Linked DNA regions of Variovorax paradoxus. The protein of the gene in region 3 interacts with the protein of the main gene of each other region in a pairwise test. Links are inferred from orthologs where the notes say so. Each region holds a gene or a part of one and is shown on either strand. Other genes may lie near its edges.

What was found.
Region 1: the proteins of dnaA (region 3) and nadE interact in binary tests that used the Escherichia coli proteins (3 or more experiments, as listed by UniProt). The link is inferred for Variovorax paradoxus from one-to-one orthologs.
Region 2: the proteins of dnaA (region 3) and QFZ47_RS09835 interact in binary tests that used the Escherichia coli proteins (3 or more experiments, as listed by UniProt). The link is inferred for Variovorax paradoxus from one-to-one orthologs.

Annotation. Positions count from the first base shown.
Region 1 is NZ_JAUSXL010000002.1:1,243,371-1,246,306, reverse strand. The notes cover bases 89-2,872. They hold nadE (NAD(+) synthase), read right to left. Parts: upstream 2,012-2,872; coding sequence 1,166-2,011; downstream 89-1,165. Other genes in these bases: QFZ47_RS09580 (phospholipase A), read right to left, coding at 2,030-2,872; QFZ47_RS09590 (PAS domain-containing hybrid sensor histidine kinase/response regulator), read left to right, coding at 89-1,153. Outside these bases: more of QFZ47_RS09590, read left to right, coding at 1-88; more of QFZ47_RS09580, read right to left, coding at 2,873-2,936. UniProt on the Escherichia coli protein: Catalyzes the ATP-dependent amidation of deamido-NAD to form NAD. Uses ammonia as a nitrogen source.
Region 2 is NZ_JAUSXL010000002.1:1,303,892-1,307,026, reverse strand. Bases 32-3,014 are described here. They hold QFZ47_RS09835 (SIS domain-containing protein), read left to right. Parts: upstream 32-1,192; coding sequence 1,193-1,837; downstream 1,838-3,014. Other genes in these bases: QFZ47_RS09825 (NAD(P)-dependent oxidoreductase), read right to left, coding at 2,642-3,014; QFZ47_RS09830 (BON domain-containing protein), read left to right, coding at 1,834-2,601; QFZ47_RS09840 (YraN family protein), read left to right, coding at 746-1,117; rsmI (16S rRNA (cytidine(1402)-2'-O)-methyltransferase), read right to left, coding at 32-697. In the rest of the region: more of rsmI, read right to left, coding at 1-31; more of QFZ47_RS09825, read right to left, coding at 3,015-3,135. UniProt on the Escherichia coli protein: Required for the timely initiation of chromosomal replication via direct interactions with the DnaA initiator protein.
Region 3 is NZ_JAUSXL010000002.1:1,897,162-1,900,225, forward strand. What follows is about bases 153-3,064. They hold dnaA (chromosomal replication initiator protein DnaA), read left to right. Parts: upstream 153-874; coding sequence 875-2,254; downstream 2,255-3,064. Other genes in these bases: QFZ47_RS12715 (ribonuclease P protein component), read right to left, coding at 153-351; rpmH (50S ribosomal protein L34), read right to left, coding at 453-587; dnaN (DNA polymerase III subunit beta), read left to right, coding at 2,342-3,064. Also shown: more of QFZ47_RS12715, read right to left, coding at 1-152. UniProt on the Escherichia coli protein: Plays an essential in the initiation and regulation of chromosomal replication. Binds in an ATP-dependent fashion to the origin of replication (oriC) to initiate formation of the DNA replication initiation complex once per cell cycle.

The DNA.
Region 1 (2,936 bases), 650 kb from region 3 along the record:
CGACCTGACCGAGCGCCGCCGCGTGACCGCGCTGGAAGACGAAGGGCGCCGCGTGACGAACTTCCTTGCGATGCTCGGGCACGAGCTGCGCAATCCGCTGGCGCCGATCTCGAACGCGCTCGAACTCCTCAAGCGCGAGAAGACGGAGTCGGCCGCGGTCGTGCACACCCGCGACATCATCGGCCGGCAGCTGCGCCAGATGACCCGGCTGGTGGACGACCTGCTCGACGTGGGCCGCATCACGAGCGGCAAGATCCAGATCGAGAACAAGCCGGTTCGCCTGCGCGACGCCATCGCCGAGGCCGTCGAGGCGGTGCGTCCGCTGATCGAGGGCAAGTCGCAGACATTGCACCTCGAGGCGCAGGACGCGGATCCCTGGATTGCCGGGGACAGGGCGCGCGTCATCCAGATCCTCAGCAACCTGATCCACAACGCGGCGAAGTTCACCGGGAACGGCGGCAACATCCGCGTGTCGCTCTCGCGAACCGCAACGGAGGCGGACATCAGCGTGCGCGACGACGGGCCCGGCATACCGCCGCAGGACCTGCAGCGGATCTTCGACCTGTTCGTGCAGGGCGAGCAGAACCTGGCAAGGACGCAGGGCGGGCTGGGCCTGGGGCTGAGCCTGGTGCAGCAGCTGACCACGCTGCACGCAGGACGCGTCAGCGCGTTCAGCACCGGCAGGCCGGGCGAGGGCAGCGAATTCGTGGTGCAGTTCCCGACCACGCAGGCGCCGGTCGCCATGCTCGAGGCGCAGCCGCGTCCGGTGGGCGAGCAGCGCGTGCTGGTGGTGGACGACAACGTGGATGCGGCCGAGACCATGGCCATGCTGCTGGAAGCGCTGGGCTACAAGTCCAGCGTCGTGCATGGCGGACTGGCCGCCATCGAGGCGGTGAAGGCGCAGGACCCGGATGTGGTGCTGCTGGACATCGGCCTGCCCGACCTGAGCGGCCACGAAGTCGCCCGGCGTGTGCGGGCGGAGATGATCAACCCGCCGCCGCTGATCGCCATCACCGGCTACGGGCAGGCCAGCGACCGGGACACCAGCCTGGAGGCGGGTTTCCGGGCCCATCTGACGAAGCCGGTCGACGTCGACAAGCTCTCGGCGCTGCTCGAACACCTGCTGGAGCCGCCTCGCTTCAAGGCGGCGTGAAGCCAGCCGAAGCTAGGCCTGCGGCGGCTCCACCGGCAGCGCGCGCTTGTGGGCGCTCCTGCGATGCGTGGCAAGAATGATCTCGCGCGCCGCGGCGGGCACCGGCTTGCCTTCGAGGAAATCGTCGATCTGTTCGTAGCTGACGCCGAAGGCGTCCTCGTCGGGCTTGCCCGGCACCAGCGATTCGAGATCGGCCGTCGGCACCTTGAACACCAGCTCGTCGGGCGCGCCGAGCCGCTGCGCGATGGCGCGCACGCGGCGCTTGTCGAGGCCGGTGAGCGGCGTCACGTCGGCCGCGCCGTCGCCGAACTTGGTAAAGAAACCCATCAGCGCCTCGGCGGCATGGTCGGTGCCGATGACGATGCCGTCGTGCGCGCCGGCCACCGCGAACTGCGCAATCATGCGCTGGCGCGCCTTGATGTTGCCGAGCACGAAGTCTTCATGCGCCGCGTCGCGGAAGGCCAAGTCGCCGCTCTTGAGCGCCGCGAGCATGCCGTCGGCCGCCGGGCGGATGTCGACGCTGAGGATGCGGTCCGGCCTGATCACCGCGAGCGAGGCCTGTGCCTCATCCTCGTCCTTCTGCACGTCGTAGGGCAGGCGCATCGCGATGAAGGTGGCGCCGTAGCCTTGCGCACGCAGCCGCTCGACGGCGCGCTGCGCGAGGCAGCCGGCCGTCAGCGAATCGACGCCGCCGCTGATGCCGAGCACCAGCGCCTTGAGGCCGGTGCTCTGCAGGTAGTCCGCGAGGAACGCGGTGCGCCGCTCGATTTCCGCGGCGGCATCGAAGACGGGTGCGACATGCAGCGCCGCGATGATCTCGCGCTGGGTGGCGTCGACGGGAGTCAGGTCCTGATCCATAAAGCGATCCTTGCTGGCCTAGAAATCCACCAGGCTCAAGCCGATGCTGAGCACCGTGCGCTTGCGGTTGTAGTCCACCAGCGTGTCGCCGTAGCCGTGGAACAGCTGCGTGTGGAAGCGCAGGTTGCCCTTGGTCGAATCGCCGATGGCCTTGAGCCATTCGAGCCGCACCGAACCGCGGCCGCTCTCGCGCAGGTTGTTGCGCACCGTGAAGCCCAGGGTGTTGTCGCGGTTGAAGTTCCAGCGGCCCGTGACTTCGGCGCGGCCGATGTAGTTGGAGATGTCGGGGTTGTCGTCCTTTGCCGCCTCTTCCGAAACCCGCTGCCAGATGCGTCCGGTGATGGTGAAGCGGTCGTCGAGTTCGGCGCCGCCCATCAGGTAGACGCGGTTCCAGCTGCGCGACAGCGGCAGGCTCTGGCCGTTCGACTGGTGCACCAGCCCCACGCCCGCGTAGCGCCAGCGCCAGCCGCCGGGCAGGTTGAAGTCGAGCGGGTAGACATACATCACCTCGGGCTCGTGGTCGGTGGTGCGGAACGGCCGCGAGATCGAGCCGTTGAACAGCTGCCAGGTCGACTGCTGCGAGTACGCGAACCACAGCGAATCTTTCTTGGCCGGCTCGTTCTGCGTGAGCAGGCCCTGTGCGATCTTGGTGCGCACCGACAGGCCGATACGCATCTCGTTGGCCTGGTAGGCCACGGCGCTGCCGGAGTGGCCTTCGGACGGCGAGGTGGGCGTCTCGGGCTTGCGGGTGGCGGCCGAGACCGACACGTTCAGCGGCCGATAGCCGCGGAAGCCGAAGGTGCCGCAATCGGTGCCGTTCTCCAGCTCCCAGAAGCGCGACAGCGCCGAGTACTGGCGGTCGCGGCAGCCTTCGTTGGTGTCGACCGAAATCACGCGCGTGGCCGGTATGGAGGCGTCCACCGGC
Region 2 (3,135 bases), 590 kb from region 3 along the record:
CGGCGGCGAGGGTCGCGATTTCCTCGAATTGCTTGGTGAGTTCGCGGCCGACGGTGATGCGGCGCTCGCCCAGCGCCGCGAGGGCGCGCGCCACGGCCTCGATGCGGTGCGGCGCTTCCAGCAGCACCACCGCGCGCCGCTCCTGCGCCAGCGCCTTCACGGCCGCGTCGCGCTCGCCGGCCTTGGTCGGCAGGAAACCCGCGAACACGAAGGCGCTGCTCTCGTCGCCCGCCGCCACGAGGCCGGCGGCGCCGACCAGCGTGGTGACGCTGCTCGCGCCCGGCAGCGGCAGCACGCGCTGGCCGGCACCGCGCACCGCCGCGACCAGCCGCGCGCCCGGGTCGCTCACGCCCGGCGTGCCGGCGTCGCTCACGTAAGCAATGCGCTCGCCCAGCGCGAGCCGCGCGACCACGGCCTGGGCAGCCTCGGCCTCGTTGTGCTGGTGCACGGCCAGCAGCTGGGCATTCGGCCGGTCGATGCCGTAGGCGCGCAGCAGGCTCTGCGTGTGGCGCGTGTCCTCGCAGGCGATGGCGTCCACCAGCTGCAGCACATGCAGCGCGCGCAGCGTGATGTCGGCCAGGTTGCCGATGGGCGTGGCCACCACGTACAGCGTGCCCTGCGGATAATGCTGTGCACCCGAGGCATCGCGCGCGGCCGCAAGGGCGGCGCCGAAGGAAGCGGGTACTAGTGAAGCCAAGGGGTTTCTCCGTAGGAACAAAAAAGAAAGCCGGCAGGGAGGGCAAGCATGAAGACCATCACGACCAAGCATCGTGGCGACGCGGCGGAAGACGCCGCGCTCGACCACCTTCAATGCGCGGGCCTGGCGCTGGTTGCGCGCAATTATCGAACGCCCGGGCGCGGCGGCGGCGAGATCGACCTGATCATGCGCGATCCGCGCGACGCCACGCTGGTGTTCGTGGAGGTGCGCCAGCGCAGCACCGGCACGCACGGCGGTGCCGGCGGCAGCATCACGGGCGTCAAGCAGCGGCGCATCGTCTTTGCCGCGCGCCACTACCTGAACGGTCTGCGCACGCTGCCGCCGTGCCGCTTCGACGTGGTGCTGGTCGAGGAGCGCATCACCTGGCTGCAGGGGGCGTTCGACGCGGGCGGGAACTGACAGCGCGCCGCAGGCTCCACCCCCACACATATCGCAAACGTCTTGTTTCATCGCCCCCCGGTATCATCGCGCCCCATGCTCGAGCAACGGATTCAGCAACACTTCATCGATAGCGCCGACCTCAAGTACCAGGCCGGCCCAGTCCTCAGCAAACCCATTTCGCAGGCAATGCAGGCCATCCTGGCGTGCGTGACCAGCGGCGGCAAGGTGCTGGCCTGCGGTGCGGGCGTCTCGGGCCTGCTGGCGGCGCAGTTCGCGGCGCATTTCGTCGGCCGCTTCGAGCGCGAGCGCCCCGAGCTCGGCGCCATCGCGCTGCCCGGCGACAGCACCGACCCCACGGCCGACAGCGCCAACGCCATCGACGCCGACCGCTTTGCCCGCCAGGTGCGCGCACTCGGCCAGGCCGGCGACGTGCTGCTTGCGCTCAGCGCCAGCGGTCAGTCGGCGGCCGTGCTGGCGGCGGTCATGGCCGCGCACGAGCGCGACATGACGGTGGTCGCGCTGCTGGGCAACGCCAGCGCCGGCCAGCCGGCATCGCCCGCCGCGGGCAGCAGCGGAACCGGTGGCGCCATCGGCCGCGCGCTGCGCGAAACGGACGTCCAGATCGGCGTGTCGCACGAACGTGCGGCGCGTATCCACGAAGTCCACCTGCTCGCACTGCACTGCCTGTGCGACGGCGTGGATGCCCAGCTACTCGGAGAACAGGAAGCTTCCACATGACAACGACACCGTTCCAACGCCTCGCCATTGCTCTTGCCGCGGGGACCGTGCTGGTTGCCGGGCTGTCGGCCTGCGTGCCGCTCGTGGTCGGAGGGGCCGCAGCGGTGGGCATGGGCATGGTGGCGACCGATCGCCGCAGCTCCGGCGCCCAGCTCGACGACCAGGGCATCGAGCTGCGCGCGGCCGCCCGTGTGCGCGAAATCGCCAACGACAACATGTACGTGAGCGTCACCAGCTTCAACCGCCAGGTGCTGCTGACGGGCGCCGTGGGCAGCGAGGCCGACCGCCGCCGCGTCGAGGACGTGGTGCAGCGCGTGGACAACGTGCGCTCGGTGGTCAACGAGGTCACCGTCGGCCAGTCCAGCACTTTCCAGGAACGCTCGAACGACGTGTTCATCAGCGGCAAGGTCAAGGCCTCGCTGCTCGACGCCAAGGACATCTTCGCCAATTCGTTCAAGGTGGTGACCGAGCGCGGCGTGGTCTACCTGATGGGCATCGCGACGCGCCGCGAAACCGACCGCGCGACCGAAATCGCACGCGGCATTTCGGGCGTGCAGAAGGTGGTGCGCGTGGTCGAGGTGGTGAGCGAGGCCGAACTGGCCAGCCAGGCGCAGCGGGGCGGCACGGGGGCATCCACACCCGCTCCTGCACCCGCGCCGTCGTCGGCACCCGGGACTTCTTCTTCGTCGCGCGTGCCGCTGCCGCCGATGGAGCCGCTGCCGCCGGCGCAACCCGGCACCCCGACGACCTCGCCGGTGCGCTGATCCAGCAAAAAAACAAGGCCCGTTTGCACGGGCCTTGTTTTTACTTGAGCCGGATGATCAGGCTCGACGTATCCCAGCGCTTGCCGCCGGCCTGCTGTACGTCGGCATAGAACTGGTCGACCAGCGCCGTGACGGGCACGCGCGCGCCGTTGCGCTTGGCCTCGTCGAGCACCAGGCCCAGGTCCTTGCGCATCCAGTCGACGGCAAAGCCGTAGTCGAACTTGCCCTCGATCATGGTCTTGCCGCGGTTGTCCATCTGCCAGCTCTGGGCGGCGCCCTTGCCGATCACATCGAGCACCAGCTTCATGTCGAGGCCGGCGCGCTGGCCGAAGGCAATGGCTTCGGAGAGGCCCTGCACCAGGCCCGCGATGGCGATCTGGTTCACCATTTTGGCCAGCTGGCCGGCGCCGCTCGCGCCCAGCAGCGTGACGGCGCGCGCGAAGGCGGTCATCACCGGCTTGACGCGTTCGAAGCTCGCCTTGTCGCCGCCGCACATCACGGTGAGCGCGCCGTTCTGCGCGCCGGCCTGGCCGC
Region 3 (3,064 bases):
CTGGAGTTCGGCACGAACGGCGCCCTTGAGCTTGTCCGAAGAGGCGCTCACGAATTCCTTGCGGTCGAAACCCGCGCGCAGCCGCACCACGTGCGCGGCACGCGGCAAGCCGGCGCCGGGCGCGGCGCTCACGGTATAGATCTGGCGTTTGATGGCGTTGCGCGTGACCGCGCGGCGCGCCCAGCGCTTGGGCACCATGGCGCCCAGCCAGACATCGTCGGACGCGAACAGCGGTGCCGCACTCGACGAAAGATCGAGCGCACAGCGGTGCAATGCGAAATGAGCAGTGCGCGCCACGGTGGCACCTGCGAGGACGGCCTGGAATTGCGCGCGGGTCTTGAGCCGCTGCATGGAAGCCGGGCCGCGTCCGTCGTTGCTGGTCGGACCAGGAGCGCTGGCTGCAGGAACTGGCGCTGGCGGATCGGCGGCGGGCAACGGCAGGCGGACTGCCGTCAGACGGCCAGGCGCTTGCGGCCCTTGGCGCGGCGTGCGTTGATGACGGCACGGCCGCCGCGGGTCTTCATGCGGACCAGAAAGCCGTGGGTACGGGCGCGGCGGACTTTGGATGCTTGGTATGTGCGTTTCATGATGGTTCCTGATTCCCTGTTTCCGCAGGCGAAAAAGCCGCGGGCGCCGGAGAGCGTGTTTCGGATGAGCCCCCGAAAGACGCAATGAGGTTTTCAGGGAAACCCGCAATTATCGCAAACATTCGGCCCCCGAACAATCTTCGACTGGATTTGCGGGCCTTTCGCCGCCGCCGGCAGCGTGTGGATAAGGCTTTGACAAGTTAGAATGCCGAGCGCCTTCAGCAGAGAATATCCACAATACCTATACCAAATAATGCCCGAGGGTTTCACCATCTTTCCAAGCGCCCATGTCCACTGACGGCATCGGCGAAAGCCTCTGGCAGGCCTGCGTCGACCAGCTCGCGCAGGAGCTGTCGGAGCAGCAGTTCAACACCTGGATCAAGCCCCTGACAGCGCAGGTCGCGGACGACCTGTCGCGCATGACGGTGTTCGTTGCCAACCGCTTCAAGCTCGACTGGATCCGGGCCCAGTACGCCGGCAAGATTGCCGCCATGGCCGAGAAGATGTACGGCCAGCCTGTGGCCGTTGAGTTAGCGCTTGCTCCGCGAGAAGCACCCGTGCGTTCTGCCCCGGTTGCCGTGCTGGCTGAAACCGACGTGCCGCGCGACGTGGCCGGCCCGGGCGAGGAGCCGGCCGCCGCCGGCTTCAAGAACCGGCTGAATTCGGGCCTCACTTTCGACACGCTGGTGGAGGGCACGGCCAACCGCATGGCGCGCGCCGCCGCCATGCACGTGGCCGGCATGCCGGGCCATCTGTACAACCCGCTTTTCATCTACGGCGGCGTCGGCCTGGGCAAGACCCACCTGATGCACGCGGTGGGCAATCGGCTCCTGGCCGACCGCCCGGATTCCAAAGTTCTCTACATCCATGCCGAGCAGTTCGTCTCGGATGTGGTCAAGGCCTATCAGCGCAAGACCTTCGACGAGTTCAAGGAGCGCTACCACTCGCTCGATCTGCTGCTGATCGACGATGTGCAGTTCTTCGCCAATAAAGACCGCACGCAGGAAGAATTCTTCAATGCGTTCGAGGCCCTGCTGGCCAAGAAGTCGCACATCGTGATGACCAGCGACACCTATCCGAAGGGCCTGGCCGACATCCACGAGCGCCTGGTGTCGCGCTTCGATTCGGGCCTCACGGTGGCCATCGAACCGCCCGAGCTCGAAATGCGCGTGGCCATCCTGATCAACAAGGCCCGCGCCGAATCGGCCGAGATGCCCGAGGAAGTGGCCTTCTTCGTCGCCAAGAACGTGCGCTCCAACGTGCGCGAGCTCGAAGGCGCGCTGCGCAAGATCCTGGCCTACTCGCGCTTCAACCAGAAGGAAATCTCGATCGCCCTGGCGCGCGAGGCGCTGCGCGACCTGCTGTCGATCCAGAATCGGCAGATCTCGGTCGAGAATATCCAGAAGACGGTGGCCGACTATTACAAGATCAAGGTCGCCGACATGTACAGCAAGAAGCGCCCGGCCAGCATTGCGCGGCCGCGGCAGATCGCGATGTACCTGGCCAAGGAGCTCACGCAGAAGAGCCTGCCCGAAATCGGCGAGCTGTTCGGCGGGCGCGATCACACGACGGTGCTGCACGCGGTGCGCAAGATCTCGGGCGAGCGCCAGCAGCTCACCGAGCTCAACCAGCAGCTGCACGTCCTCGAGCAGACGCTTAAGGGCTGATCGCATGTCATCCAAAATGCCCCTCGCAACAGCGGAGAATGGCGTCTCACTGGCGGATTCAAAGAGATAAGAGAAGAGGAAGAAGACATGATCGTTTTGAAGGCAACCCAGGACAAGGTCCTCGCCGCGCTGCAATCGGTGGCGGGCATCGTCGAGCGGCGTCACACCTTGCCGATCCTGGCCAACGTGCTGATCCGCAAGACCGGCGGCCAGCTGCAGCTGACCACCAGCGACCTCGAGATCCAGATCCGCACCACGGCCGAACTCGGCGGCGATGAAGGCAACTTCACCACCACCATCGGCGCGCGCAAGCTGATCGACATCCTGCGCACCATGCCGGCCGACCAGACCGTTAGCCTCGAATCGAGCGCCAGCAAGCTGGTGCTCAAGGGCGGCAAGAGCCGCTTCACGCTGCAGTCGCTGCCGGCCGAGGACTTTCCGCTGGTGCAGGAGGCCGCCAACTTCGGCCCCGTGTTCAGCGTGCCGCAAAAGACGCTGAAGGACCTGCTCTCGCAGGTTTCGTTTGCGATGGCCGTGCACGACATCCGCTATTACCTGAACGGCATCCTGTTCGTGGCCGAGGGCAAGCAGCTGAGCCTGGTGGCCACCGACGGCCACCGGTTGGCGTTCTCGTCGGCCACGCTCGACGTCGAAGTGCCGCGCCAGGAAGTCATTCTTCCGCGCAAGACCGTGCTCGAGATGCAGCGCCTCTTGTCGGACGCCGAAGGCGCCATCGAGATGCAGTTTGCGAACAACCAGGCCAAGTTCAGCTTCGGCGGCATGGAGTTCGTCACCAAGCTGGTCGAGGGC